DNA from 4 places in the Halorhodospira sp. 9621 genome. Region 4 is predicted to be linked to each of the others. Evidence: predicted binding sites of a transcription regulator. Region 4 holds the regulator's gene; each other region holds the start of a gene.

What was found. The regulator sigma-54, encoded in region 4, starts transcription at its own class of promoters, with help from an activator protein. The targets are predictions, from matches to a motif close to TGGCANGNTNCNTGCTT.
Region 1: a site for sigma-54 is predicted at 2,488-2,504, ahead of flgB (flagellar basal body rod protein FlgB). Genes of this name have one in related genera too.
Region 2: a site for sigma-54 is predicted at 4,710-4,726, ahead of LRF89_RS10855 (putative urea ABC transporter substrate-binding protein). Genes of this name have one in related genera too.
Region 3: a site for sigma-54 is predicted at 2,505-2,521, ahead of LRF89_RS09750 (flagellar basal body-associated FliL family protein). Genes of this name have one in related genera too.

Annotation. Positions count from the first base shown of each region.
Region 1 covers NZ_JAJNRD010000015.1:27,433-35,511, forward strand. Annotated here, with positions in the region: gene flgA (flagellar basal body P-ring formation chaperone FlgA) at 1-453, opposite strand, end outside; gene LRF89_RS08385 (chemotaxis protein CheV) at 617-1,552, shown strand; gene LRF89_RS08390 (CheR family methyltransferase) at 1,571-2,398, shown strand; gene flgB (flagellar basal body rod protein FlgB) at 2,540-2,947, shown strand; gene flgC (flagellar basal body rod protein FlgC) at 2,954-3,523, shown strand; gene LRF89_RS08405 (flagellar hook assembly protein FlgD) at 3,541-4,425, shown strand; gene flgE (flagellar hook protein FlgE) at 4,462-5,721, shown strand; gene flgF (flagellar basal-body rod protein FlgF) at 5,768-6,508, shown strand; gene flgG (flagellar basal-body rod protein FlgG) at 6,562-7,347, shown strand; gene LRF89_RS08425 (flagellar basal body L-ring protein FlgH) at 7,359-8,045, shown strand.
Region 2 covers NZ_JAJNRD010000026.1:10,847-18,925, forward strand. Annotated here, with positions in the region: gene uca (urea carboxylase) at 1-362, opposite strand, end outside; gene LRF89_RS10835 (urea amidolyase associated protein UAAP2) at 368-1,009, opposite strand; gene LRF89_RS10840 (urea amidolyase associated protein UAAP1) at 1,024-1,761, opposite strand; gene LRF89_RS10845 (ATP-binding cassette domain-containing protein) at 1,758-2,498, opposite strand; gene LRF89_RS10850 (ABC transporter permease) at 2,495-3,319, opposite strand; gene LRF89_RS10855 (putative urea ABC transporter substrate-binding protein) at 3,379-4,470, opposite strand; guanidine-I (ykkC/yxkD leader) riboswitch at 4,524-4,626, opposite strand; gene LRF89_RS10860 (RtcB family protein) at 4,966-6,426, shown strand; gene cysN (sulfate adenylyltransferase subunit CysN) at 6,443-8,079, opposite strand, start outside.
Region 3 covers NZ_JAJNRD010000020.1:37,923-42,947, forward strand. Annotated here, with positions in the region: gene fliO (flagellar biosynthetic protein FliO) at 1-333, opposite strand, end outside; gene fliN (flagellar motor switch protein FliN) at 333-872, opposite strand; partial or broken gene fliM (flagellar motor switch protein FliM) at 1,052-2,014, opposite strand; gene LRF89_RS09750 (flagellar basal body-associated FliL family protein) at 2,027-2,479, opposite strand; gene LRF89_RS09755 (zinc-regulated TonB-dependent outer membrane receptor) at 2,744-4,102, shown strand; gene LRF89_RS09760 (metal ABC transporter substrate-binding protein) at 4,138-5,025, shown strand, end outside.
Region 4 covers NZ_JAJNRD010000007.1:12,269-20,347, reverse strand. Annotated here, with positions in the region: gene pmbA (metalloprotease PmbA) at 1-349, shown strand, start outside; gene LRF89_RS05255 (HPr family phosphocarrier protein) at 371-646, opposite strand; gene LRF89_RS05250 (PTS sugar transporter subunit IIA) at 643-1,047, opposite strand; gene rapZ (RNase adapter RapZ) at 1,044-1,907, opposite strand; gene LRF89_RS05240 (HPr kinase/phosphorylase) at 1,904-2,449, opposite strand; gene LRF89_RS05235 (PTS sugar transporter subunit IIA) at 2,422-2,892, opposite strand; gene hpf (ribosome hibernation-promoting factor, HPF/YfiA family) at 2,936-3,262, opposite strand; gene LRF89_RS05225 (RNA polymerase factor sigma-54) at 3,305-4,759, opposite strand; gene lptB (LPS export ABC transporter ATP-binding protein) at 4,800-5,525, opposite strand; gene lptA (lipopolysaccharide transport periplasmic protein LptA) at 5,530-6,057, opposite strand; gene lptC (LPS export ABC transporter periplasmic protein LptC) at 6,044-6,607, opposite strand; gene LRF89_RS05205 (KdsC family phosphatase) at 6,611-7,174, opposite strand; gene LRF89_RS05200 (KpsF/GutQ family sugar-phosphate isomerase) at 7,171-8,079, opposite strand, start outside.

The DNA.
Region 1 (8,079 bases), on a different contig from region 4:
CGTAGCGGTGCGCAGATCCGCCGCCGCGAGCCGCTGTCCGCGGCGCAAGCTGCGTGCGGCCACCACCATCTCCGTCTTCAAGGTGGTTTCCATGCGCACGTAAACGGTCCAGGGTGCCTCTCCGCTGCAGCGCACCCCCACGGTACCGGCTTGGTGGGGGCTGCGCCCGCGGGGGATGAACCCCTCCAGCTCGCCGTCACACGCACGCAGTTTCAACCGGCCGTCCACCCCGCGGGCCTCGACCTCCACCTCGTCGTACTCGCCGGCCAGCGCCTCGCGCAGGAACACCTCCGCCGTCTCACGGATGGCCTCCGGCGACTGGGTGCTGGCCTGCGCCGCCGCCGGGGCCAGGACCGTCAGCGCCAACAATACGACGGCCAGGCGCCAGGCGGGCGACGGTCGCGCACTGCGCCCGACCCTGCGGGCGGGGGTGGCGCCGGCGGGTCTGCTCATCGGTCCGCGCGCAACCTCCATTCGGTTGGTGATCCTCCGGAGAAATATGCAAAGGGTGTGCCGCGGCGTCGGCCGCTTTCCCTGATCCGGCTACCGGATTAACATGACGCCAACGGGCGGGGGCCAGCCCCCGGGACGTACGCCGATAAGGGAGCCGTCAGCGATGGCCGGAATCATGAGCTCCGTCGACCAGCGGACCCAGCTGGCTGGCCATAACCGCATGGAGCTGCTGCTGTTCCGTTTCGAGGGGCGGCAGCGCTACGGGATCAACGTGTTCAAGGTCCGCGAGGTCATACCGGCCCCGGAGCTCAGTTACGTGCCGCATGCCCATCCGGCCTCCCTCGGCATCGCCTACGTCCGCGGCCACACCCTCTCGGTGCTCGATCTGAGCTACGCCACCGGCAACGGCGCCATCACCAAGGAAGAAGGCAACTACATCATCGTCACCGAGTACAACCGTCAGGTCCAGGGGTTCCTGGTCGGCGGGGTGGACCGGATCGTCAACATCAACTGGCAGGACGTGCTGCCGCCGCCGAGCGGGGGCAGCGCCGGCAGCTACCTGACCGCCGTGGCGCGCTACGACGGGCAGATGATCCAGATCGTCGACGTCGAGAAGGTCCTCGCCGAGGTTCAGCGTGCCGGCGGCGCCGATCCGGAGGTCACCGAGGGCGGTGGCGTGGATCACGCCGAGGGCTCCGAGGCTTACAAGGTCCTGGTGGTGGACGACTCGGCGGTCGCCCGGGGGCAGATCAAGCGCACGCTCGAGGAGATCGGTGTGCGCGTGGTCACCAAGAACAACGGCCGCGAGGCGCTGGAGCAGCTGCGCACCTGGAAGGATCAGGATCCCTCCGGGCTCGACGATCTGCTGATGGTGGTCTCGGACATCGAGATGCCGGTGCTCGACGGCTACACCCTGACCCGATCGATCCGGCAGGATCCGGGGCTTGCCGGGGTCCACGTCCTGCTCCACTCCTCGCTCAGCGGTGTCTTCAACACCGAGATGGTGCGTCGCGTGGGGGCCGACGAGTTCCTGGCCAAGTTCCACTCCCGGGAGTTGGCCGAGCGGGTCGGCGCCCGGCTGGCCGAGCGAGGGGGATGAGCATGCAAGGAGGACGGTTTGGCCGCGCTTTCCGTGGGTGAAGAGGAGTACCAGGCGTTCGCACGGTTCCTGGAGCGCGCCTGCGGGATCGTCCTTGGGCCGAGCAAGCAGTACCTGGTGGCCAGCCGGCTCGGGCCGCTGCTCGAGGCCGAGCGCATCCCGGATCTGGCCACCCTTGTCCAGCGGCTCGAGCAGCGCCCCACCGCCGATCTCAAGGGGCGGGTTATCGAGGCGATGACCACCAACGAGACCCAGTGGTTCCGCGACCGCTTCCCCTTCGACGTCCTGCGTCGGCACCTGCTCCCCGAGATGGAGCGCCGCCGCGTCTGGCCGGTGCGCATCTGGTCCGCGGCCTGCTCCTCCGGGCAGGAGGCGTACTCGATCAGCATGACCGTCGACGAGTACAACGACAGCGGCGGGCGTATGGAGGCCGAGATCCTCGGGACCGACATCTCCACCGCGATGGTCGAGGAGGCGCGGCGGGGGCGTTATACCGCCAACGTGGCGCGCCGCGGGCTGGCGCCGGAACGCCAGCAGCGGTTCTTCGATGCCGTCGGCGAGAACACCTGGGAGGTCAAGCCCGCCGTGCGCCGGCGGACCAGCTTCCGCGTCCACAACCTGCTGGAGAGCTACGCCGGTCTGGGTCGATTCGACATCGTTTACTGCCGCAACGTGCTCATCTACTTCGGCTGGGACTCGCGGCGGGATATCGTCCAGCGCATCGCCGAGGTGACCCGCCCGGGCGGGTACCTGATCGTCGGGGCGTCGGAGTCCCTCGCCCGGCATTCCGACGAGTTCGAGCTGGTCCGCCTCGATGGCGGTGTGGTCTACCGGCGCCGCGGCTGACGGACAGACCCTGCCGCCGGGCGGCAAGCGCTTGCCGCCCGTTGCCGCCTTCTTCCGGCTTAGTCGTTGATCCGCCAACCCCGCGTGCCTGGCACGCGATCTGCATAAAGGTCCCGTGAACGAACACCACGGGAGTCCGCCATGCGGATCGGCTTCGATCAGGCCTTCTCGGTACCCGAGCAGGCCATGCGCCTGCGCGGCGAGCGGCACGAGCTGCTCGCCTCGAACATCGCCAACGCGGACACGCCCGGCTACAAGGCGCGTGATATGGATTTCCGCGAGGCCATGCGCCAGGCCAGCGAACCGCAGCCCCAGCCGTTGCAGGCGACGCATGCGCAGCACGTGCAACCGCCGCCTTCATCCACCATGGCGGCAGGCGATCCGAAATCTTTATACCGGGAGCCCCACGCCGCCTCGCTCGACGGCAACACCGTCGAGATGCACGTCGAGCAGGCCAAGTTCGCCGAGAACGCCGTGAACTACCAGGCCGCCGTGGACTTCCTCAACGGCCGGATCCAGAAGCTCACCGGCGCCATCCGAGGGGAGTAAGCGAACATGTCCTTGATGCACGCCATCGACGTCGCCGGCACCGGGATGAACGCCCAGCAGCTGCGCCTGAACACCGTGGCCAGCAACCTGGCCAACGCCGAGACGGTCGCCTCCAGCCCCGAGGAGGCGTACCGCGCCCGGCAGCCGGTTTTCGCCGCGGCGCTCCACCAGGCCCAGGGCGGCTATCCGCAGGGCGGCGGACCGCAGCCGGCGCAAACCCCCGGCTGGGCCGAATCCGGCGGGCCGGTGGATCGGGTCAGCCCGGTGAGCTTCCAGCGTCAGTTCTTTGGCGGCGAGCCCGCCGGTGTGCCGGCGGCCGGCGACCCTTGGGCCAGCCCGTCGCCCAGCGTGCCGGTCTTCATGCCGGGTGTGGTGGAGAGCGACGCCGAGATTGAGCCGCTGTACAAGCCGCACCATCCGCAGGCGGATGACGACGGCTACGTCTACCGCTCCAACGTGAACTCCGTCGAGGAGATGACCAACATGATCTCCGCCTCGCGGTCGTTCCAGAACAACGTCGAAGTCATGAACACCTCGCGGGATCTCATGCTCGAGACCCTGCGCCTCGGCCGCTGAATCCGGGAGGAGCGACCATGCTCGATCCGAGCCAACTGATGGGCGGGGCCGCCGGTGGCGGCCAGAAGGCCCCCAAACCGCCGAACGCCGGTGACGGCGGATCCGGTAAGCCGGGCGGCGGGGCCACGCAGGGCGTCGCCGAGGGTGTGCAGGCGGCGCAGAAGGCGGCCGAGAAGCCCGTGGGCAGTGGCCCCGCCGGCGGTTCGCGCGGCGAGCCGTCCGGTTCGGTCGCCCGGTCGGGCTATGAGGCGCTGCCCGAGGATCTGCGCAGCATCCCCGACGAGAAGGACGACGGCGACCCGCAGAGCATCGGCCACGAGGACTTCCTGGAGCTGATGATGGTCCAGCTCGAGAACCAGGATCCGACCGACCCGCAGGACACCGAGCAGATGATGGGGCAGATCGCCCAGTTCACCACGGCCTCGGGGATCGAGCAGCTGCAGTCGGACTTCCGCGAGTTCTTCGAGCACATGCGCTCGGATCAGTCGCTGCGCGCCTCGCAGCTGGTCGGCCGTGAGGTGGTCACCGAGAGCCGCGAGGCCTATCTGCCCGAGGATGGGGAGATGGAGGCGCTGCTCCAGCTCGAGCGCTCGGCCCCCAATCTGACCGTCGAGATCGAGAACGAGGCCGGAGAGCGGGTCCATCGTGAGCAGCTTGGCGAGATGGAAGAGGGCGAACACCCCTTCACCTGGGACGGTACCGACAACGACGGCCAGCGCATGCCCCAGGGCACGTACCAGGTCAACGCCTACGTTGAGGACGGTGATGAGCGCGAGCCGGTGCCCACCCTGGTGGGTGCGCCGGTGACCAGTGTCTCGGTGGGGATGGACGGCCGGCCGCCGGAGCTCAGCGTGGCCGGGCTCGGTGAGATGTCGCTATCCGACGTCAAGCGCATCCGATAAGACGAACAAGAGCAGCGGGGATCGAGGAGATCAGCCATGTCATTCAACATCTCGCTAACCGGGATCAACTCCGCCTCCAAGGACCTGGAGACCACCAGCAACAACCTGGCCAACGCCGGCACTACGGGCTTCAAGGAGTCGCGGGCGGAGTTCAACGACCTCTTCGCCATGGGCCCGATGGGCATCCCGCAGCTGGCCGTGGGGCAGGGGTCGCGGCTGGCCAACGTCGGCCAGATGTTCAGCCAGGGGTCCTTCGAGTTCACCGAGCGCAGCCTGGATCTGGGTATCGAGGGGCGCGGCTTCTTCCGCCTTGAGGACGACGGCGAGGTCAGCTACACCCGGGCCGGTCAGTTCGAGGTGGATCGCGACGGCTACATCGTCAACAACACCGGCAAGCGCCTGACCGGCTTCCAGACCGACGAGGACGGCAGCCGCATCGGCGACGGTCGCGACCAGCTTCAGCTGCCCACCGACGGGATCCCGGCGCGTGCCAGCGAGAACGTCGAGATCGCCGCCAACCTCAGCGCCGATGCCGAGGTGATCGATGAGGGTGTGGCGTTCGATCCGGACGACAGCGAGACTTTCACCGAGTCGACGACGACCACCCTCTACGACTCCCAGGGCTCGGCCCGGGACGCGACCTTCTACTTCCGCAAGGCGGGCAACAACGAGTGGGATGTCTACACCCAGATCGACGGGGTGGACTACGATGCGGCGGGTGCCGAGGGTGAGGATTTCTTCGGCCCGCACCGTCTCACCTTCGACACCTCCGGTTCGCTGGTCGATGCCGAGGGCGATGATGAAGGGCGGATCGCCAGCCTCGAGGAGATCCCGCTGCTCGCCGAGGTGGACGACCTGGACATCGACATCGACTTCGGCGAGATGACCCAGTTCGCTCGGCCGTTCAACGTCACCAACGTCTCCCAGGACGGCTACACCGCCGGCGAGTTCGAGAACATCAACGTCGAGGGCGATGGCACCATCCTGGCCCGCTACAGCAACGGCGAGGCCCAGGCCGTCGGTCAGGTGGCGCTGACCAGCTTCCCGTCGGAGGAGAACCTGCAGTCCGTGGGCGAGACCTCCTGGCAGGCGACCCGCGATGCCGGGGATCCGCTGATCGGCGTGGCCGGTCAGGGCCAGTTTGGCCGCATCGAGAACGGCGCCCTGGAGCAGTCCAACGTGGAGGTCTCCGATCAGCTGGTGAACATGATCACCGCGCAGCGCAACTTCTCCGCCAATGCGCAGATGGTCAGCACCCAGGATCAGGTGACTCAGGAGATCCTCAACATCCGCTAACGGGGTGTCCCCTCCCGCCGCGGCGGGGCAGAACGGGTAGAGGCGTATGGATCGTCAACTGTATGTGGCCATGACCGGGGCGAAGCACTCCCTGGAGGCGCAGCACCACAACAACCAGAACCTGGCCAACGCCAGCACCCCGGGCTTCCGCGCCGACCTGGACAGCTTCTACCAGGCGCCGGTCTACGGGCCCGGCTTCGCCACCCGGGCCTACGCCGAGGAGCTGCGTGCCGGGACCGACTTCAACCCGGGGCCGATCGAGACCACCGGGCGCGACCTGGATGTGGCCATCCAGGACGAGGGCTGGTTCGTGGTCCAGGCCCCGGACGGCGACGAGGCGTACACCCGGCGCGGCGATTTCCAGACGACGCCCGAGGGGCTGCTGACCACCGGCGATGGCCACCTGGTCATGGGCGAGGCCGGGCCCATCTCGATCCCGCCGGACACCAAGGTGGACATCGCCGACGACGGGGTGATCACGGCCACCCCGCAGGACGGAGCCGGGGCGCCCATCGAGCTAGACCGGCTGCGCCTGGTCAATCCGGACCCGACGCAGCTGGTCAAGGGCGAGGACGGGCTGATCCGCCACGCCGAGGGCGAACCGGCCGCTGACGACGCGCAAGTGAAGGTCCGCGGCGGCGCGCTCGAGGGCAGCAACGTGAACATGGCGGAATCGCTGGTGAACATGATCGATCACGCGCGGCAGTTCGAGACGCACATCAAGATGCTGACCGCCGCCGAGGAGAACGAGCAGACCAGCGCCCAGCTGCTCAACCACCCGGGCTGAGGTGGCGCGAGCTGTCCACTGCCGTGACAAACGAACAACAATGAGGTGACGCCATGGATCCCGCCCTCTGGGTAGCCAAGACCGGACTCGACGCCCAGCAGAAGAGTATGCAGGTGACGTCGAACAACCTGGCCAACGTGAACACCAACGGTTTCAAGAAGGACCGGGCCAACTTCGAGGACCTGTTCTATCAGACCGTCCGCCAGCCCGGCTCCCGAGCCAGCCAGGACAACCTGCTGCCCTCGGGGCTGATGCTCGGCACCGGCTCGCGGGTCATGGGTACGGAGAAGATCCACTCCCAGGGCAATGTGCAGCAGACCGAGCGGAGTCTTGATGTCGCCATCGAGGGCAAGGGCTTCTTCCAGATCCTCCGTCCCGACGGGCAGGTGGGTTATACCCGGGACGGCGCCTTCCAGCTCAACGAGAACGGTGAGATCGTCACCTCCGGCGGTTACCTGCTCGAGCCGGCCATCCAGGTCCCCGAGGAGGCCGAGACCATCAGCATCGGCAGCGACGGTACGGTCAGCGCCAAGATCCCCGGCGACGAGGAGCCCGAGGAGATCGGCCAGATCGAGCTCGCCGACTTCATCAACCCCTCCGGCCTCGAGCCGGTGGGCGAGAACATGTTCCTTGAGACCGCCTCGAGCGGCGCCCCCGAGGTGGGTGCCCCGGGGGAGGGGGCCCTGGGCAACGTCATGCAGGGGGCCCTGGAGACCTCCAACGTGAACATCGCCGAGGAGCTGGTGAACATGATCGAGAACCAGCGCGGCTTCGAGACCAACACCCGGGCCATCTCGACCACCGATGAGATGCTCCAGTTCCTCAACCAGAACGTCTGAGGGCGGCTGAGATGATGCGCTGGCATCGGTGGGTACGCGGCTGTGCCGCGGCCATGGTGGCCGGGGTGGCGGCAGCGGCGTGTACCCCGATGCCGCAGGAGGCGCCGGATCCGTCGCCGATCACCGCGCCGCGGGTCGACATCCCCGATGACCCGGACGAGCGGACCGGCTCGGTCTTTGATGAACAGCGCAGCATGCGGCTGTTCGAGGACCGCAGCGCGCGGCGCACCGGGGATCTGATCACCGTGGTCATCGAGGAGGAGACCGCCGGCGATCGCTCGATCAACTCCGAGATGGCGCGCCAGCAGGAGGCGGATATCCCGGCGCCGCAGATCGGCGGCGAGGACCTGGAGATCTTCGGCCGCCCCTTCGCCTTCGAGCAGGAGGGCGAGGCCAGCTTCGAGGGCGGCGGGAGCGCGGACCAGGAGACGAACCTCACCGGCACGATCAATGCCGTGGTGGTGGACACCACCCCCAACGGACATCTGGTCATCCGCGGCGAGAAGAACGTACGGGTCAGTCAGGGCCAGGAGACGCTGCGCATCTCCGGGATCGTGCGCACCGACGACGTGGGGGCCAACAACGAGGTCTCGTCCAACCGGGTGGCGAACATGCAGGTCGGTTACACCGGCGAAGAGGCGCTCAGCGACTCCGCCCAACCGGGGTGGCTGACGCGTTTTCTGATGAGGCGCTACTGAACGGCGGGTGCCGCCGCGATGGACGGCGCGCTCG
Region 2 (8,079 bases), on a different contig from region 4:
GCGCGGGCGGTGTGCTTGAGGCCGAAGTCGCGCATCTGCTGCGGCGTCGGGCCGATGAAGGCGATCCCCGCTGCCTCGCACGCCTCGGCGAAGGCGTCGTTCTCCGACAGGAAGCCGTAGCCCGGGTGGATGGCCTCGGCGCCGGTCTGCCGCGCGGCGGCGAGGATGGCCTCGTGGTTGAGGTACGACTCGGCGGCACTCGCCGGGCCGATGCACATGGCCTCGTCGGCCTGGCGCACGTGCAGGGAGTGGCGGTCGGCCTCGGAGTGGACGGCCACCGAGGCGATGCCCAGCCGGCGCAGGGTACGCAGGATCCGGCAGGCGATGGCGCCGCGGTTGGCGATCAGGACCTTGCTGAACATGGCGGTCACTTCCAGACGATCATCTCGAGGGGGGTGGGGTTGTAGTCGCTGCACGGGTTGTTGAGCTGCGGGCAGTTGGAGAGCAGGACGAGGACGTCCATCTCGGCGCGCATCTCGACGTACTTGCCCGGCCCGGAGAGGCCGTCCTGGAAGCTCAGGCCGCCCTCGGGGGTCAGCGGGACGTTCATGAAGAAGTTGATGTTCGGGCCGATATCCCGCTTGCCCAGGCCGTAGTCGCTCTCGGCCAGGGCGATGAGGAAGTTGTCCCGGCAGTTGTGCATCGGTTTCTTGTCCAGGGCGTAGCGCACCTGGTTCGACTCCGCCGCGCAGGCCCCGCCCAGGGTGTCGTGGCGTCCGCAGGTGTCGGCGGTGATGGTCAGCATCGGCCGCCCGGCGGTGGAGCGCAGGCAGCTGCCGGTGCTCAGGTAGGCATTGCCCTGCTCGCGGACGGTGTCCACGGCGCTGTAGCGCTCCCCGCGCGGGTTGTGGAGGTTGTAGAAGAGGGTGTCGGCGGCCTGGTTGCCCTCCAGGTCGACGATGCGCAGGGTCTGTCCGCGGCGCAGCTCCCCCAGCCACGGCTCGCCGGCGGGGACGGTGACGCGGGAGAGGGCGTCGCAGGGATCGAGGGGGCTCTCGACGAGGTTCATGCCGGTCATGGCGCTTACTCCTGGCTGTGGTAGGCGGCGGTGTTGGCGTAGGCGCGGGCGTTCTCGGGGTGGCTGACCAGGCACGGATCCTCCGCCGCCACCGGCTCCGCCCGATAGACGGTCAGATCCACCGCGCCGGGGGCGTAGTCCGGGCCCGGGGCCATGGGGTGGGGGGCGGTCTGCAGGATGATCAGGGTGTCCATCTCCGCGCGCAGGTCCACGCAGGCGCCGGCGTGGCTGTGTCCGGGGCGGTAGCGCAGGTTGCCCGCCTCATCCGCCTGGACCTTGCTGAAGAAGTTCACGTTGGGGAGCAGATCGGCGCGCCCCAGCCCCCATTTGGCCAGCTCGATGAGAAAGAGCTCGCGGCCGCTGCGGTGGAAGTCGTTGAGCCGCTCCTGGTAGCGGGCCTGGCCGTAGGTGCCGCGCACCGCATCGGCGTCGCTGATGCCGCCGATCGGGTCGTGCCAGTCGAGGCTGTCGGCGGTGATCGAGAGCATCACCCGGCCCATGTCCGAGTAGAGCATGTGGCCGGCGGTCAGCCGCGCGGTGTGCTGCCCCTTGAGGGTGTCCGGGGCGTTGTAGCGCTCGAGCAGGTTGTGCGGGTTGTAGAGCAGCACCGCGGCGTTGGCGGTGCCATCGACGTCGGTCAGGCGCAGGGCGAAGCCGCGCCGGAGGATCAGCGAGGCGTAGCGGGCGCCCGGCACGTGCTCCTGGTAGACGATGCGCTCCGGGGGCAGCGAGGGGGTGCTCATGGGGAATCCTCCGCGTTGCGGTCGAGGGGGATGTCGTAGGTGATCTGGGCCCCGTAGGCCTCGGGGGCGTGGGGGTCGTGGCGGACCTTGTCGAAGACGAGCAGCCGGCTGCCGAGGGTGAAGCCCTCCTGCAGGTCGTGGGTGACCATGAAGACGGTGACCCCGGTGCGCTGCCACAGGCTTTGCACCAGGGCGTGCATGTCCTGCCGGATGCCCGGGTCGAGGGCGCCAAAGGGCTCGTCGAGGAGCAGCACCCGGGGGTTCTTGATCAGGGTCTGGGCGATGGCCAGCCGCTGCTGCATGCCCCCGGAGAGTTCCGGCGGGTACTTGTCCAGGGCCTGCTCCAGGCCCACCGACTCGAGCGCGGCCACCGCCTCGGCCCGGGCGTTGCGCCGTGCGGCACCGAAGAGCCGCCCCAGCCACGGGGCGCCGGCCAGCTCCAGGCCGAGGAGCACGTTCTGCACGGCGGTCAGGTGCGGGAAGACCGAGTAGCGCTGGAAGACCACCCCGCGGTCCGGACCGGGCTCGCCGGGCAGTGGGGCCTCGTCCATGAGCAGGCGGCCGCGGCTCGGCGCCTCCTCGCCGAGGAGCATCTTGAGGAAGGTGGTCTTGCCGCAGCCCGAGGCCCCCACCAGGGTGACGAAGGAGCCGGCGGCGACCTCCAGCGAGAGGTTCTCCAGGACGACGTCTTGGCCGTAGGACTTCCAGACGTTCTCCAGGCGGATGGTGGCACTCATGAGCGGGCGCTCCTTCCGGCATACCAGGGGAAGAGCCAGCGATTGACGCCGCGCAGGGTCAGATCGATGAGGAAGGCGAGCAGGGTGATCCACGCCACGTAGGGGAGGATCGTCTCCATGTCCAGGTAGCGCCGGACCAGGAAGATCCGGTAGCCGAGCCCCTCGGTGGCGGCGATCGCCTCCGAGGCGATGAGAAAGAGCCACGCGGCGCCGAGGCTCAGCCGTGTGGCGTCGATCAGCCGCGGCAGGGTCTGCGGCAGGACCACCCGCAGCACGATCTGCCAGGTGGAGGCGCCCAGGGTCTGCGCCTTGATCAGCTGCTCGCGGGGCAGCTCTTCGACCCGCTGCTGGAGGTCGCGCATGATGAACGGCGCGATGCCGAAGACGATCAGCATCACCTTGGCCAGCTCGCCGACGCCGAAGGCGATGAACAGGATGGGCAGGACCGCCAGCGGTGGGATCATGGCCACGGCGGTGACGAAGGGGGAGAAGGTGCGCCGGGCGTAGGGCAGCGAGCCGTTGAGGATGCCGACCAGCAGGCCGGCGGCGGCCGCCAGGGCCACGCCGAGCCCGAGCCGGGTCAGGCTGGCGCCGGTGTCCAGCCACAGCAGCACCTCGCCGGTGCGCCGGCTCTGCTCTGTGGCCAGGCGCAGGAAGGACTCGGTCAGGGTGATCAGCGACGGCAGCACCGGGTCGTTGGGGTTCTCGGCCAGGCGCTGGGACGATGCGATGGTGTAGGCGACCAGGGCGAGGACGAAGGGGAGCATCGCCAAGGCGACCCCTCCCACCCGGCCCGGGTGGCGGTTGATCAGGCGTTTCATGGATGACGCTCCTGCTGCCGATGGGGCCCGGGGCGGGCTGATCCGCCCCGGGCGGGGCGTTACAGCTCGCCTTCAGCGGCCTTGCGCATGAAGCGGTCGGTGAAGCGCAACTGGACGTTGGCCTCATCGCCCAGGGTGGAGCCGTCGGCCAGCTCGATGCCGACGAAGTCGGGGCTGGGGGCACGCTCGCCGAGCAGCCCGTGCTTGTAGGCGAACTGGCGGACGTTCTCCATGGTCTCGGCAGGCTGTTCGCTGGTGACGAAGTCCACCGCCTCGGCGGGGTCGTAGAAGAAGGTGGTGGAGGCGAGCTGCGCCTCGTAGCCGGCCAGATCGGTGCCGGCCGCCTCGGCCATGGCGGTGCGGGCAGCCTCACCGTCGGCATCGTCGCCGGACATGACGTCCATGATCTCGTACCAGGCCCCGGTCAGTGCCTTGCCAAGCTCCGGGTGCTCTTCCAGCACCTCGGTGCGCACGCCGAGCAGGTCGATGATCTCGCCGGGGATGTCCGAGGAGTCGAAGACCACGTGGGCGTCCTCGTGGTTGCGGATCTCCCCCAGTTGCGGGTTCCAGGCCACGGCGGCGCGGACGTCGTCCGAGCTGAAGGCACCGACGATGTCGGCATCGGCGGTGTTGACCACCTGCACGTCCCGCTCGCTCAGCCCCACCGAGTCCAGGGCACGGGCCAGCAGGTAGTGGGAGACGGACAGCTCCACCAGGTGGATGCGCTGCCCTTCGACGTCGGCCAGGTCGTCGGTCCCTTTCAGTACCAGGCCGTCGTTGCCGTCGGAGAAGTCGCCGGCGATCAGCGCGGTGGTGTCGACACCGCTGGCCGCCGGGATGGTCAGGGCGTCCATGTTGGTCAGGGTCACGCCGTCGAAGGAACCGGCGGTGTAGAGGTTGATCGACTCGATGTAGTCGTTGATCTGGACCACATCGATGTCGATGTCGTACTTGTCCGCCCACTTGTCGACGATGCCCTCGGCCTCGCCGAAGTCCCAGGGCATCCAGCCGACGTAGATGCTCCAGGCGATGCGGAAGGAGTCGCGTTCATCCGCCGAGGCGGCCAGGGGCAGTGCGGCGGTGCTAAACAGGGCCGCGGCGGCACACAGGTGGGTGAGTCGTTGGCGCAGGGGGTGCTGGTTGCGGCTCATGGGATCTCTCCCTCGGGGTTGCCGTTGGGTACAAAGCGGGAGCATCGATCGCGATCTCCCGGGCTTTTGTCCCTCCGTGTAACCCCCCTGAGAGAGGTCGGCGACTCTCGGACCAGGCCCCGCGGATGTGCGGACGGAACCCTAGTCGCCCTTTTGGCCAGATTGTCTGCGGTGACGCGTCGGGCCGGATCCTCCGAGCCGTAGCCCTTCGCGGTCGATACTGCCGCTGCCTGTACCACAAGCAAGACGCGGGCCAGGTCGGCGAGGCATGGGGAAACAGTCAGTTACGGGCCGAGGCAGCCGGGTCGTCCCGGTCAGCCCGGTCCGCGCGCCCGATGCGGGGGCACCACCCCGGGGCGAATGCACCGCCATGGTGCGCGCCCGAGGGTCTAACCTTGCGGAGGGGGGAGGACGAGGCTGGCCGGGCATGCGACCTTGGGGGCTGGGATCGGCCCGGGATCACGGGGCACGGCAGCAACCGTTGAGGAGGCGGGCATGGCGAAACACATCGAGGCTACCGATGGCCTGGTGCTGGAACGGCTCAACGGGTGCCGCTGGCGGCTGCCGCGGCAGGGGCGCATGCAGGTCGACGGGCTGATCTTCGCCAGCGACGCCCTGATCGAGGATATCCGCGACACCGAGGCCGTCCGCCAGGTGGCCAACGTGGCCTGCCTGCCCGGGGTGGTGGGTCGTTCCATCGGCATGCCGGATATCCACTGGGGGTTCGGTTTTCCCATCGGCGGCGTGGCGGCCTTCGATCCGGCACAGGGGGGCGTGATCTCGCCCGGAGGTGTGGGCTACGACATCAACTGTGGGGTCCGGTTGTTGCGCACGCCCCTGCGTGCCGAGGAGCTCGGCACCCACTTGCCGCGCCTGATGGATCGGCTCTTCGAGCGCATTCCGGCCGGCGTGGGGCGGGGGTACAGCGATACCCTGCTGCGCAACCGGGACATGCGCCGGCTGCTGCGCGAGGGGGCGGAGTGGGCCGTCGAGGTGGGGCTGGGCGAGCCCGCGGACCTGGGGCGGATCGAGGACGGTGGCCGGCTGCCCGGTGCGGACCCCGAGGCGGTCAGCGATCGGGCCATCCAGCGCGGCCGGGATCAGGTGGGCACCGTCGGTTCCGGCAACCACTTCATCGAGATCGGCTGCGTCGACGCCGTCTACGACGAGCCCGCTGCCCGGCGCCTGGGGCTGGAGGCGGGGACGCTGACCGTGCTCATCCACTCTGGCTCGCGCGGGCTCGGCCACCAGGTCTGTGATGACTTCCTGGTGACCATGGAGCGGATCACCGGGCGCAACAGCATCGAGCTGCCCGACCGACAGCTGGCCTGTGCGCCGCTGAGCTGCTCCGCCGCCCGGGATTACCTGGGGGCCATGCAGGCCGCCGCCAACTTCGCCTACGTCAACCGCCAGGCCATGACCCAGCAAGTGCGCCAGGTCTTCGCCGAGGTCCTCGGCGAGACCGCACACCTGGAGCTGGTCTACGACGTCTCGCACAACATCGCCAAGTTCGAGCGCCATCGGATCGACGGCGAGGAGCGCGAGCTGTGCGTCCACCGCAAGGGGGCCACCCGCGCCTTCCCGCCGGGGCATCCGGAGCTGCCCGAGGACCTGCGCGGGCTGGGGCAGCCGGTGCTGTTGCCCGGCGACATGACCCGCTACTCCTACGTCCTGCTCGGTACCCAGGGTGCCTACGCCGAGACCTTCGGCTCCTGCGCCCACGGCGCCGGGCGCCGGCTAAGCCGCCGTCAGGCCAAGCGGGCGGCCAAGGGGCGGGACCTGGATGCCGAGCTGGCCGCCGCCGGCATCGAGGTGCGCGCCTCGTCGCGGGATACGGTGGCCGAGGAGCTGGCCGAGGCCTACAAGGACGTGGCCGACGTGGTGGACGTGGTCGCCCACGCCGGCATCGGCCGCCGGGTGGCCCGGCTGCGTCCGCTCGGCGTGCTCAAAGGGTAGGTAGGCGCGGGGCGGGCTAGCGCAGCACCCCGCGCTCCTCCAGGGCGGCAAGGATCCGGCGAACCGAGGTCTCCAGATCCTCCGCCACCGTATCGACGTGGACCTCGGGCTGCTCCGGCGCCTCGTAGGGGATGTCCACGCCTGGCAGCCCCTGGATCTCGCCGGCGTCGGCGCGGGTGTAGAGGCCGTCCAAGTCCGCAGCGCGGCACGCCTCGATGGGGGCGTCCACGTACACCTCGATGAACTCGCCGGGCTCCACCCGCTCGCGGACCATGGCGCGGTCGTCGCGGTAGGGCGAGAGGCTGGCGCAGACGGTGATCAGCCCGGCGTCGACGAACATGGTGGCCGTCTCGGCGATGCGGCGGATGTTCTCGGCCCGGGCGTCCCGGCTGAAGTCCAGGTCGTGGCTCAGGCCGTGGCGGACGTTGCCGGCGTCGATCAGGTAGCTGTGGTAGCCGCGGCGAAACAGTGCCTGCTCCAGGGCGTTGGCCAGGCTCGACTTGCCCGAGCCGGACAGGCCGGTGAGCCAGACGATGCACGGCCGCTGGCCCTTCTGCCCGGCGCGCTGGGCCTTGCTCAGCGCCAGCTGGCGGCGCGGCACGTCGGTCTCGGCGCCGGCGGCCTCGGTGGCGGCGCGGGTGACCATGCCGGCGCCGACGGTGTGCAGGCTCATCCGGTCGATGACGATGAACGCGCCGGTGTTGGCGATCTCCTCGTAGGGGTCGAACGGCACCCGCGCCGAGAGCTGGACGCGGCACAGGCCGATCTCGTTGAGCCCGAGTTCCTCCGCTTGGTGGTGCTCGAGGGTGTTGACGTCGATGCGGTGGTGGATGCGCTCGACCACCGCCGGGACGGTGGCCGTGCCCAGCTTGATGTCGTACTGGCGTCCGGGCAGCAGGGGTTGTTCGGCCATCCACACGATGCGCGCATCCAGGGTGTCGTCCACCGTCGCCGGTCGCCGTGGGCTGGCGAGGACGTCGCCGCGGGAGATATCGATCTCGTCGGCCAGCGTGACGGTCACCGACTGCGGCGGGAAGGCCACGTCTAGGTCGCCGTCGTAGGTGACCACGCGCTCCACGCGGCTGCGCAGCCCGGAGGGTAGGGCGACGACCTCATCACCGGGGCGGACCGTGCCGGCGGCCAGGGTGCCGGCGAAGCCGCGGAAGTCGTGGGAGGGGCGGATCACGGTCTGCACCGGCAGGCGCAGATCACGCAGGTTACGGTCGGCCTTGGCCTCGATCGTCTCCAGAAATTCCATTAGCGTCGGGCCGTCGTACCACGGCATCTGCTCGCTGCGGTGGACGACGTTGTCGCCCTTGAGCGCGGACAGCGGCACGCAGCGCACGTCGGGGATGCCGAGCCGGCGCGCGAAGGCCGTGTACTCGTCACGGATGCGCTCGAATGCGCCCTGATCCCAGTCGACCAGGTCCATCTTGTTGATGGCCAGCACGACGTGGCGGATGCCCAGCAGCGCGCAGATGTAGCTGTGCCGGCGGGTCTGCACCTGCACCCCGTGGCGGGCGTCGACCAGGATCACCGCCAGCTGCGCCGTCGAGGCACCGGTGGCCATGTTGCGGGTGTACTGCTCGTGGCCCGGGGTGTCGGCGATGATGAACTTGCGCTTGTCGGTGGAGAAGTAGCGGTAGGCGACGT
Region 3 (5,025 bases), on a different contig from region 4:
GGGCGCTACACCGAGCAGCAGCTGGGTCTCCCCCACCTGAACCAGCACCACGCGCTCGCGCTGGCCCACCGGCAGCGAGCCGAGCACACGCATGGCCCCGGTGCCGCCCACGGCCCCGCCGCCGAAGCGCCGGAGCAGCCAGGAGAGCCCGACAATCACCGCCAGCACCACCAACAGGGCGACAATCACCCGGACGATGGCCTCGGCCTCGACCCCGGGGACGGTCTCGGCCACGGCCGGCGCCGAGAACGCCAGCAGATTGACGCCCAGCGCCGCCCCCGCCAGGCGCGAGCGCCGGAGGAACGTCACCCACGAGCGCGATCGAGGGGCCATCAGCGCAGCTTCTTCACCCGCTCGGCCGGGCTGATGACGTCGGTCAGGCGGATGCCGAAGCGCTCGTTGACGACCACCACCTCGCCGTGGGCGATCAGCGTGCCGTTGACCATCACGTCCAGGGGCTCGCCGGCCAGGCGGTCGAGCTCCACCACCGAGCCCTGGTTGAGCTGGAGCAGGTGGCGGATGCTGATCTGCGTCCGGCCGATCTCCATGGACAGCGTCACCGGGATGTCGAGGATGACATCGATGTTCTGGTCATCCTCGCCGGCGGCGCGCGTGGCGGCCGGATCGAACTCGTCCAGATCCACCGATCGGCCGCCGCCGCCTTTTTCGGCAGCGCCGGACTGGCCGCTCTCCCGACCGCCCGAACCGGCCGTCTCGGTGGCCTCGGCGCCCTCCTCCATGGCGGCCGCCCACTCCTCGGCCAGGGCCTCGTCGTCGATGTGCTCTCCCTCCTGCTCGCCCTGCCCCTTCTGCTCGGCCAGGGCGTCGGCCCAGTCGTCATCGGCCGACGGCCGGTCGTTCTCGTCACTCATGACTCATCCACCCTCTGGCTGCTCTGGGGGCGCTCCGGCGCCTCGTGGGACTCCTCGGCGCCGCTGCGCTGCTCGGCGGTGAGCCGGTTGATGCGCTGCTGAACCGGCTCCTCGTCCCGTTCGCGCTCCTCGCGGCGGACCTGGTCGCGCTCCGGCAGCAGTGTCTCGCGCTCCGGCGCCTGCACCTTCTCGTCAATGCGCAGCGCCGCATGGCCCTCGCACACCCCATAGGTACCGTAGAAGACCGGCACCTCCTCGACCTCGACCACCACCCGCTCGGGCATCTCGATGGGGATCACATCCCCGGCCTTGAGGTGCATCAGATCGCGCAGGGTGATCTCCGAGCGCGCCAGGGTACTGTGCATGGTCACCGGAGCGGTCTTCATCTCTTCGCGCAGCGCCTTGGCCCAGCGGTCATCGACGTCGTTGCGATCGGACTGCACGCCGGCGTCGAGGATCTCGCGGATCGGCTCGACCATGGTGTACGGCAGGGTCACGTGGATGTCGCCACCGCCGCCGTCGAGCTCGACGTGGAACTTGCTCACGACGACCACCTCGGTGGGGCTGACGATGTTGGCGAACTGCGGGTTGACCTCCATGTTCACGTACTCGAAGTCCACGCCGAGCACCGGGTTCCACGCCTCGCGCAGGTCATCGAAGGCCTGATCGAGCATCAGCCGGATAACCCGCTGCTCGGTGGGCGTGAACTCGCGTCCCTCCACCTTGAGGTAGAAGTGCCCGCCGCCGCCGAAGAAGTTGTCCACCACCAGGAAGACCAGCTTGGGGTCGATCACGAACAGACCGGAGCCGCGCAGCGGCGGCACGCGGATGATGTTCAGGCTGGTGGGGACGAACAGGGTGTGGACGTACTCGCCGAACTTCATCATCTCCACGCCGGTGACCGAGACCTCCGGCGTGCGGCGGAGCATGTTGAACAGGCCGATGCGAAACAGCCGCCCGAAGCGCTCGTTGATCATCTCCAGGGTCGGCATCCGGCCCCGGACGATGCGCTCCTCGGCGGTAAAGGTGTACGGCCGGAGTTCGCCGGTATCCTCTTCGTCCTCGGTGTCGACGTCGCCGTCGTCGATCCCGTGGAGGAGCGCGTCGATCTCGTCCTGGCTGAGGATATCCTGCTGCGACATGACGACCGCCCGCTACTGCATTACGAAACTGGTGAAGTAGACCGCTTCGACCTCGCCCTCGATCCCGCGCTCATCGAGGATGTCGTTGATCTCCTCGAGCGAGGCGTGCCGCAGCTCCTCGCGCCCGGCCCGGGTGTTGAGCGCCTCGAAGCTCTGATCAGCGAAGAGCATCAGCAGGTTGTTGCGGATCACCGGCATGTGCCGCTCCACGCCCTCGAGCGCCTGGTCGGTGCGCGCCATGACCTCGACCTCGGCCTGCAGGTAGCTGATCCGCTGACCCCGCTCGAAATTGACGGTCAAAGGCGGCTCCAGCTTGAGGTACTGCGGATCCCCCAGGTCGGGCTCTGCGTCCGCATGCATGCCCGGCGGCGTGATGTAGCCGAACGCCAGGGCCCCCACGGTGCCCATGGTCACGACCATCATCAACGCCATGATCCCCATGAATATGTAGACAATCTTCGGCACTGGTATGCCTCCCCGTGCCCTATCAATGCACTGACTGTGCCGTGACGCCGGCGCTGCTGCTGCCGACTCCCCATGCTACCGCATCACCCGCCGGCGACGCCTGTTGACGCCTTGTTGCATTTGCAACTAGATTGCACTGGACGCCGGAGGCGGCCGCTGTGGACTCTCTTGTGCTATCGGCCACCAGCGCCGGGAACTTGACCACAGCAGCGCGACAGCGGCCACAACCGCCCGGCGCGTCACTCAATCCAGGGGAGCCCGAACATGTCACGATACCACGCCCAATGGCGCCGATCGGCCCTGCTGGCCACCGGTCTGGGCAGCGCAGCCCTGCTGCTCGGCAGTGCCCACGCCCAGTCGCCCACCGACGAACCCACCGTCGAGCAGGGACCGGAACCCACCGTCAGCGCCGACCCCGGCCCGATGCAGCGGGCCACCGCCTCCAGCGAGCAGATCGGCGCCGGCACACTGATGAACCCGTCCATCTCCGTGATCTTGGACGGCGTGTACGGCAACGAGTTCTCCGGCCACGTCGATGACCCCGGCGGCTTCGGCATGGGCCACAGCCACGGTCACGGCCACGACCACGCCCACGGGATCGAGGACGGCTTCCAGCTGCGCGAGACGGAGATCGCCTTCGAGGCCTCGGTGGACCCGTATTTCGACGCCTTCGCGATGCTGGTGATCGAGGGCACCGACCACATCGACCTGGAGGAGGCGTACTTCACCACCCGCAGCCTGCCCTGGGGCCTCCAGGTGAAGGCCGGCCGGTTCCTCTCCGACACCGGCTACATCAACAGCCAGCACCCCCACGAGTGGGACTTCGTGGACCGCCCGCTGGTCAGCGAGCACCTCTTCGGCGACCACGGCATCCAGGAGACCGGCGTGCAGCTCAACTGGCTGGCGCCCACCCGCACCTACCTGAAGTTCGGTGTCGAGACTCTGCAAGGTGAGAGCAGCGGAATCGCCCCGTACGAGGGGCACGACCACGGCTTCGACGATGTCTCCGGCCCGCGCCTCGGGACCGCCTTCGCCAAGTGGGGACCGAACCTCGGTTACAATCACAACGCGCAGCTTGGGGCATCCGCAGGCTACGCCCGTGCCTTCCAGAAGGGCGATATCGACGACGAGGACGCCTGGGACGGCGACAGCTGGTTCGCCGGCCTCGACGCGATCTATCGCTACGACGCCGGTGGTTATAAGGGCCAGGGCGACTGGACCGTACAGGGCGAGTACTTCTACCGGAACATCGAAGCCGACTTTTATGACGACGGAGATTTCGAATACGCCGGCACCAGCAAGCAGGACGGCCTTTACATCCAGGCGGTCTACGGCATCGCCCCGCGCTGGCGGACCGGCCTGCGCGCCGAAGCCCTGGGCATCACCAACGACGCCTTCGGGCACGATGAGATCGAGGCCCTAGACACCAGCTACCGTTACGCGGCCAACGTGACCTTCTACCCGTCGCACTTCTCGTACATCCGGGCTCAGGTCAACTACTCCGACTTCGCCGGTGGCGCTGGGCATGGGCATGGGCACGGACACGACCACGGGGAAGACGCCTGGCAGGCGATGCTCCAGTACAACCTGAGCCTCGGCGCCCACGGCGCCCATCCGTTCTGAGCGCGCCGCGCCGCAAACGCAAAGGGAGTCGAATGATGTTCAAGCGCATCCTTGCCACCGCGGTCCTCGCCACCGCCCTCGCCGCCGGCCCCGCCGCAGCGGAGCGGCTGCAGGTGGCCGCGACCACCACCAACATGGCCATGATCACCCAGCAGGTCGGCGGCGAGCATGTGGAGGTCACCACCATGGCCCCGCCGGACCGCGACGCCCACTACCTGGAGGCACGGCCGTCGATGATGGCCGCGCTGCGCGGGGCCGACCTGGTGGTCTCGGTGGGCGCCGAGTTGGAGGAGGGCTGGCTGCCCGCCGCCATCCGCGGCGCCAACAACCCGGACGTGCAGATCGGCCAGGACGGCTACTTCGAGGCCGCCGCCCAGGTGGAGCTGATCGGCCAGACCGGTCACGCCGACCGTGCCCGGGGTGATGTCCACCCGGCGGGCAACCCCCACGTCTACCTGGACCCCGTCCGCATGGCCGAGGTGGGTCAGGCCCTGGCCTCGCGCTTGGGCAACCTGGCCCCGGAGCACGCGGAGCACTTCTACAGCAATGCCGATGACTTCCAGGCCGCCGTCGAGGAGCGTCTGCCCGGCTGGGAAGAGCGCGTCGCCGACGCCCCCGGGGTGCTGCTCTTCCACGCGGACATCGACTATCTGGTGCACCGCCTGGACGTGCCCCTGCACGGCTACCTGGAGCCGCTGCCCGGCGTGCCGCCCACGGCCCGCCACCTGCGGCGGCTGGTCAATGAGCTGGCGGACGAGCGGGGCGTGACCCTGTTCACCGACTTCCAGCCGGCGGACGGGGCCCGCTTCATCGAGCGGGAGCTGGGCTGGTCCTACTACAGTCTGCCCACCCACGTCCCGGTGAATGGCGATGCCGACGACTACTTCGCGGTCATCGACGAGCTGGTCGAGGCCATCGCCTCG
Region 4 (8,079 bases):
CCGTCTGGGCCTGGAGACCACAGCCAACGCCGGCGGCGTCCACAACCTGGAGGTCAGCGGCGGCGATGAGGACTTCGACGCCCTGCTCCGGCGCATGGGCCGCGGGTTGGTGGTCACTGAGCTGATGGGCCAGGGGGTCAACCTGGTCACCGGCGACTACTCCCGTGGTGCCGCCGGTTTCTGGGTGGAGAACGGGGCCATCGACCGCCCGGTCCAGGAGATCACCATCGCCGGCCATCTGCGCGATCTTTTTGCCGGCATCCAGGCGGTGGGCGGCGACGTGGACCGGCGCGGCAACATCCGCTGTGGCTCGATCCTGGTCGAGGAGATGACCGTCGCCGGGCAGTGAGCGTCCGGTGCCGGGCGCGGGTCAACCGTGCTCGGTCTCGCCGAAGCCCTCGGCCACCAGACGGGTTAGGGCCTCGAGGGCGGCCTCGGCGTCCGCGCCCTCGGCCTCAATGGTGATCGTGGCCTGATGGCCGGCGGCGAGCATCATCAGTCCCATGATGCTCTTGCCGTTGACGCGCTTGTCCCCGTAGCGGACGTGGATCTCGCTCTCGTACTCGCTGGCGATGGTCACGAAACGGGCGGCGGCCCGGGCGTGGAGTCCGAGGCGGTTGGTGATGGTGGCTTGTTGCTCGATCATGACGGCGGGGCTCCTTCACCGACCGCGATGATGCCGGCTCGGCCGCCGGCAGCGGCGGATTCGGCCAGTTCGTCGAGGGATCGCCCGGGGTAGTTGAAGACGCGCAGGAGCATCGGCAGGTTCAGGCCGGTGACCACCCGGCAGTGGCGGTCGGTGCCGGCCGCCACGGCGACGTTGGAGGGGGTGGAGCCGTAGGCGTCGGAGAGGATGAGGACTCCGGCCCCCTGGTCGAGCCGGGTGATCAGGGCGCCGGCGCGTTCGAGTAGCTCGTTGCGCTCGTCCTCGTTGAAGACCTCCAGCGACTCGGTCTGCAGCGGGCAGATGCCGAGCGTGCGCGAGGCCGTGGCCAGGATCTCCGAGCCGATGTGTCGGTGGGCGACGATGAGCAGTCCGACCCTCATGACAGCTCCCGGTGGCGCAGGGTCACGTGGCTGCAGTCAGCCTGCAGTGCTGCGGCCAGCCGCTCGGCGAGGTAGACCGAACGGTGCTGCCCGCCGGTGCAGCCGATGGCCACGGTCAGGTAGCTGCGCCCTGACTGCTGATGGACCGGCAGCCAGTGGCGAATCATCGTGTCGATCTGGTCGAACAGGGTCTCGGTTTCGGGCTGCGCCTCCAGGAAGGCGCGGACGCTGTCATCGCGGCCGGTGTAGGCGCGCAGCCGAGGCTCCCAGTGTGGATTGGGCAGGCAGCGGGCGTCGAAGACGTAGTCGGCGTCCGTGGGGATGCCGTGCTTAAAGCCGAAGGACTGGACCAGCACCGACACACCGCTGCGCTCGCCCGCGACCCGCTCGGAGATCAGCCCGCGCAGGTCGTGGACCGTGGTCCGCGAGGTGTCGATACTCCAGTCGGCCACCTCGCGCAGCGGTTCGAGCAGGGCGCGCTCGGCGCGCAGGGCGTCGGCCAGCGGCTGATCGCCCTCGGCCAGGGGGTGGCGCCGCCGGGTCTCGCTATAGCGGCGCATGAGGATGGCGTCTTCGGCGTAGAGGAACAGCACCTCGGTGGCGATGCCCTGCTCGCGCAGCGCAGTCAGCGTCTCGGGCAGGCGCTGCAGGTCGCGGGGCGGGTTGCGGGCGTCCAGCCCCACCGCGAAGCGCTCGCCGGTGGGTGCGTCGCGATTCTGCGCGTAGCGGGCCAGCTCGCCGATCAGGCTCACTGGCAGGTTATCGATGCAGTAGTAACCGGCGTCTTCCAGGGTGTGCAGGGCGACGCTCTTGCCCGAGCCCGACAGGCCGCTGACCACGATCAGGCGCAGTTCGCTCATGCCGGCACCCCGTGGTTCCGGCCGCTGCGCTGGTGTGTTGCGACCTCCGCGACGAGGCGGCCGGCGGCGGCCTCGATCAGCGGCGCCAGCGGCCGGCGTTCGCTGTCGGTCAGGGTCACCCGGGGTAGGGCCAGGCCGAGCAGTTCGCGGTGATCGCGCCGGCCGTGCAGGGCGGCCTCGGCTTCGGTGGGGCCGGGAGCGCGCTGGAGCTGGATGCACAGAGCCACGGCGGTCTCGCTGCGCAGCGCCGCGGGGCCGTAGAGTTCGGTGATGTCCACCAGGCCGAGGTCGCGCAGGCAGAGCAGGCCCCGCCCCTGCTGCGGACCGGCGCCGAGCAGGCGATCACCGTCGCGGCGCAGCTGTACGGCGTCGTCGGCCACCAGGGCGTGACCACGGTCGAGCAGCGCCAGGGCGGCGTCGCTCTTGCCCACGCCGCTGGGGCCCTCCAGCAGGATCCCGCGGCCGTGGACCGCCATCAGCAGGCCGGGGATGACCGGCCGGTTCTCGGCCGCGTTCACGATGGGTCGGCGTGCGACTGCCATTCGCGCAGGGCCATCTGCAGCTCGTCCCCGTCCGAGGAGCGGCGCAGCCGCTCGCACAGGCTGCTGTCGCTGAACATCTCGGCAAGGCTGGCGAGGATCTGCAGGTGCTCGTCGGTGAAGTGCTCGGGTACGACGAGGGCGAAGAGCAGGTCCACCGGTGCCTTGTCGAAGGCGTCGAAATCGATGCCCCGGTCCAGGCGGATGAGGGCCCCGATGGCGCGGTCGATCCCGTCGATGCGGGCGTGGGGCGCGGCGCCGCCGTGCCCCAGGCCCGTGCTGCCCAGTCGCTCACGGGCCAGCAACCGGTTGCTGATCTCCCGGGCGTCGAGGCCGTCGCCGCTGGCCCCGATCAGCTCGCCTATGCGCAGGAGCACCTGCTCCTTGTCCTCGATGCCGCTCTCGCAGCGAACACGTTCCGGCGTGATGAGTTGCTCGATGTCCATGGAGTGTCCGATCGGCTGGCCCGCTGAACCGCGTCCCGCCGCCTTAAAGGCTGGCCTTGAGGGACGCGCCCTGCCGTCGCTGATCGACGGCCTTCTCTTTGTGTTTCAGGACCTGACGGTCAAGCTTGTCCACGAGCACGTCAATGGCTGCATAGAGATCCTCCTCGATGGCATCGGCAAAAACGCGCCCGCCGCCACCCCCGATGTGGATGACCGACTCGGCCTTCTGCTGCTTCTTCTCCACCGTGAGGATCACCTCGGTATCGATGACGTGGTCGAAGTGGCGCTGGATGCGTTGCATCTTCTCGTTCACATGCGCCCGGAGGGCCGGGGTGATCTCGACATGATGCCCACTGAGCTTGATCTGCATACCGCCTCCTGAACCCCTTTGCCGCCGGCGGAGCCGGGGGCCTCAGCGCCCCCGGGCCTCCCTGCGCTCCGCCGACGATGCGATGGACAGGGACTCCCGGTACTTGGCGACCGTCCGACGCGCCACCTGGATCCCCTCCTCATGAAGGATACGCGCAATCGCGCTGTCACTCAGCGGTTTTGCCCGATCCTCCTCGGCGATCAGCCGGCGGATCCGCGCCCGGATCGCCGTCGCCGAAGCCTCTCCGCCGTCGCTGGTCTGCACGTGGCTCGAGAAAAAGTACTTGAACTCGAAGGTGCCCCGCGGGGTGTGCATGTACTTGTTGGTGGTGATGCGGGAGATGGTGGACTCGTGCATCTCCACCGCCTCGGCGATCTCGCGCAGAACCAGTGGTTGCATCGCCTCCTCGCCGTGGTCGAGGAACCCCTGTTGCCGCTCTACGATGGCGCTGGCCACTTTCAGCAAGGTCTCGTTCCTGCTGCGCAGGCTCTTGATCAGCCAGCGCGCCTCTTGGAGATGGTTGCGGAGGCAGTGGTTGTCCGCGCTGCGGTCCGCTCTGCGGATCAGGCTGGCGTAATACGCGTTGACGCGCAAGCGGGGGGCGGTCTCGCCGTTGAGTTCCACCTGCCAGACGCCGTCGCGGCGCACGACGAGGACATCGGGGATGATGTAGTCCGGGGTTGTGTCGCTGATCTGCGAGCCCGGGCGTGGATCGAGGCTCTGGATCAGACCGAGGATGCCGCCGAGGGCATCTTCGCCGACCCCCAGGGCGCGGCCCAGGTCGTCATGGCGGCGTTCGGCGATGAGCTCCAGGTGGTGGAGGAGGGCGTGCTGCGCCTCCGCACGCCAGGGCGTGTCCTCGGGAAGCTGCTCGAGCTGGACGCACAGCGCTTCCTGAGGGTCGCGGGCGGCAACGCCGGTCGGGTCGAGCCGCTGGACACGCTGCAGGACCGCCTCTAGCTCCTCGGCGCTGACTTGCTCGTCGGCCGGACAGCCGGCCAGCAGATCCTCGGTGCTCTGGGTCAGGTAGCCGTCGTCGCCGACGGCGTCGACGATGACCTCGGCGATGGAGCGCTCCCGGGCGGAGAAGGCCTCGAGCTCGATCTGCGCGTGCAGGTGCTGCTGGAGGCTGTCGGAGGCGGCCGGCCGGTTGTCGAGGGTGTCGCGCTGCGCACCCTCGTCGCCGGGGGCGCTCAGTGCCGTGCTGCCGTCGTAGATGTCGTCCCAGGAGGTGTCCAGGGGCAGGTCTTCGGGGATGTCCTCGCCGGCGGGTTCGCTGGCCGGTGCCTCGTCCTCGTGGGGTTCCGTTTCCTGCTGCTCCTGCTCCTGCCCGGGCTCGGCCTCCTCATCGAGCTCGAGCATGAAGTTCGACTCCAGGGCCTGCTGGATCTCGGTGCGCAGCTCCAGGCTGGAGAGCTGCAGCAGCCGGATGGCCTGCTGCAGCTGCGGGGTCATGGTCAGCTGCTGACCGATGCGTAGCTGAAGCGACTGCTTCATGGCCGTGTCCGTTGTGCTTGAAGCATCCGTAGTCCGTCACTCACAGGCGGAAGTCCTCGCCCAGGTACACCTCGCGTACCCGCGGGTTGGCCAGCACGCTCTCGGCGTCCCCGGCGGCCAGCACCTCGCCGTCACTGAGGATGTAGGCGCGTTGCACGATGCCCAGCGTCTCGCGCACGTTATGGTCGGTGATCAGCACGCCGATACCCCGTTGCGCCAGCTGGCGGACGATCCGCTGGATCTCGCCCACCGAGATGGGGTCGACCCCGGCGAATGGCTCATCAAGCAGTATGAACCGCGGATTCGCCGCGAGGGCGCGGGCGATCTCCACGCGCCGGCGCTCGCCCCCGGACAGGGCGATCCCCGGGGAGTCGCGCACGTGGGTCACGCCGAACTCCTCGAGCAGGCGATCCAGCTCCTGCTCGCGCTCAGTGCCGTCCAGGTCGTCGCGCAGCTGCAGGATGGCCCGTACGTTATCCGCAACGCTCAGTTTACGAAAGACCGAGGGTTCCTGGGGGAGGTAGCCGATGCCCAATCGGGCCCGGGCGTGAATGGGCAACCGAGTGAGGTCGTCGCCTTCCAGGGTGATTCGCCCCTCGTCGGCCTGCACCAGGCCGACGACCATGTAAAAGCACGTGGTCTTGCCGGCCCCGTTGGGGCCGAGCAGGCCGACGATCTCACCGTCGGCGACCTCCAGCCCCGCGCCGTTGACCACGGTGCGGCCGCGATAGCGCTTGCTCAGCCCCTCCGCGCGCAGCGTCACCAACGGGTCATTCCTCCTCGCGCCGTGCCGGATACAGGATGGTCCGCGCCCGCTGCCCCTCGGCGCCGCGGGCCTTCATGACCTGCCCCTCCAGGTCGACGTCGATGGTCTCGGCGGTGACTTGAGCATCCCCCTGCCAGAGATGTGCATCGCCCTGGAAATGGGCACGTTCGGGACCGCGGGAGTAGTACTCCATGCGTTTCGCCTCGGCATGCACGGGGCGAGGCTGGTTCTCGGGGTGGTAGCGGTAGGTGGCCGGCGTGCCGTCGACGTAGACGTGGCTCAGGTCGCCGTCCTCGTCGGTGTAGACCTCCATGCGATCCCCGGTGATGCGCATCTCGCCCCGCGTGAGCACGGCGTCGCCCTCGTAGACGCTGACTCCGGCGACCGCGTCGACATCCACCCGGTCGGCCTCCAGTTCGATCGGTGCCTCGTCGCGCTGGCCCACGGCCGTTGCCGGCAGGGCAGCGGCGAGCAGGGTCGCGGCGACGAGCAGTCCCACGCGGATACGGCTGGCGGCGTCAGTACGCTCCATACGACCCCCGGACGTCGGCGTGCAGGCGCAGGCGATCCGCGCGGTAATCCAGGGTCATCCCGGTTCCGCGCAGGGTGCCGGCCGGCTCGCGAGCGGTGACCGGCTCGACGGTGCGCGCCTCGCCGGCGCGCAGGTCCACCAGCAGGTTGTGGGTGTTGATATCCAGCGGCGGACGCGCCTGCTGGGCCGGACGACGGATGTCCACCTCTTCGAACAGGCGGACTTCCCCGCCCTCGCGTTCGGCGATGCCGAAGGGGGCACGGGCCTCCCAGAGGACGCCGTCGCGAGAGCGCATGCGCAGGTCGGGGTCGATGATCTCGAGTTCGCCGCGGCCGGGGAAGTGCTCGCCGGTGCGCCCGGAAAGGGCCGCACGGCGCTGCCCCTGCTCGTCGAAATCAACCATGGTAAACCCCTCGAGGAAGAAGTCCGGGCGCTCTTCGGGAGGGGCAGCGGTCTCCGGGGCCGGCGGCGCCGGGTCGCGGGTAAGCAGCAGACCGAGGAGGACGGTCAGGGCGAGGGCTGCAAGGGGGTAGAGGGAGCCGCGGCGCATGGCTCAGCCTTCCGCCCGGCGCAGCATCGGTTCAAGGTGGCCCTGGGCGTGCAGGATCAGCTCGGCCACCTCGCGCACGGCGCCGCGCCCCCCGGGGCGTGCAGTGACCCAGTCGGCCTGGGCGTGCAGCTGGGGGTGGCCGTCGGCCACGGCGACCCCGAAACCGGCCCGGCGGATCGCCGGCAGGTCGATCAGGTCGTCACCGGTGTAGGCGCACGCCTCCGGGGCGAGCCCGAGGCGCTCGGCCACCTCGGTCAGGGCGTCGCCCTTGTCCGAGCGGCCACGCAGGACGTGGCGGACCCCGAGCTCCTCGGCCCGGCGCATGACCGAGTGCCCCCCGCGGGCGGTGATCCAGCCCACCTCGATACCGGCGTCCTGGAGCATGCGCAGCCCCTTCCCGTCGTGGATGTGGAACGCCTGCAGCGGCTCACCGCTGCCGCCGACGAAGACGGTCCCGTCGGTAAGGACGCCATCGACGTCGAACAGGGCGAGGCGCACCGGCTCGGCCCGGCGCAGGACGTCCGGCGTGGGTGCGTCGCAGTAGGGGCGGGGCGGGGTGGTGCTCATACGACTCCGGCGCGCAGCAGGTCGTGCATGTTCAGGGCGCCCACCAGCCGGTCCTCGGCGTCGGTGACCAGCAGGGCATTGATGCGGTGGCGCTCCATGCGCTCGGCGGCCTCGGCGGCGAGCAGATCCGGTGACGCGGTCTGCGGGCTCAGGCTCATCACCGCCTCGATGGGGGTCTGGTGGATGTCGGCCCCGCGGTCCAGGGTCCGGCGCAGGTCGCCGTCGGTGAAGATGCCCAGCACCCGCTGCTCCTCGTCGACGATGGCGGTCATGCCCAACCCCTTGCGGCTGATCTCCAGCAGGGCGTCACGGAGAGCAGTTCCGGGGGCGACGCGGGGGATGCGCTCGCCGGTCTGCATGATGTCCTCGATATGGAGCAGCAGCCGGCGTCCGAGTTTGCCGCCGGGGTGCGAACGGGCAAAGTCCTCGGCGGTGAAGCCGCGCGCATCGAGCAGTGCGACGGCGAGGGCGTCGCCCATGGCCAGGGTGGCCGTCGTGCTTGCCGTGGGCGCCAGCCCGAGAGGGCAGGCCTCCTGTTCGACGCCGACGTTCAGGTGGACCGAGGCAGCCCGGGCCAGGGTCGACTCCGGACGTCCGGTGAGGGCGATCAGCGGCACCCCGAGGCGCTTGATCAGCGGCAGGATGGCGGTGAGCTCGTCGGTCTCGCCGGAGTTCGACAGCGCGATGACCACATCGTCGGGGGTGACCATGCCCAGGTCGCCGTGGCTGGCCTCGCCGGGGTGGACAAAGAACGCCGGTGTCCCGGTGCTCGCCAGGGTGGCGGCCATCTTCGAGCCGATGTGCCCGGACTTGCCCATCCCGGTGACGATCACCCGTCCACGGCAGGCGAGCATGTGCCGGCACGCTTCGCTGAAAGGCTGGTCGATGCGCTCGCCGAGGGCAGC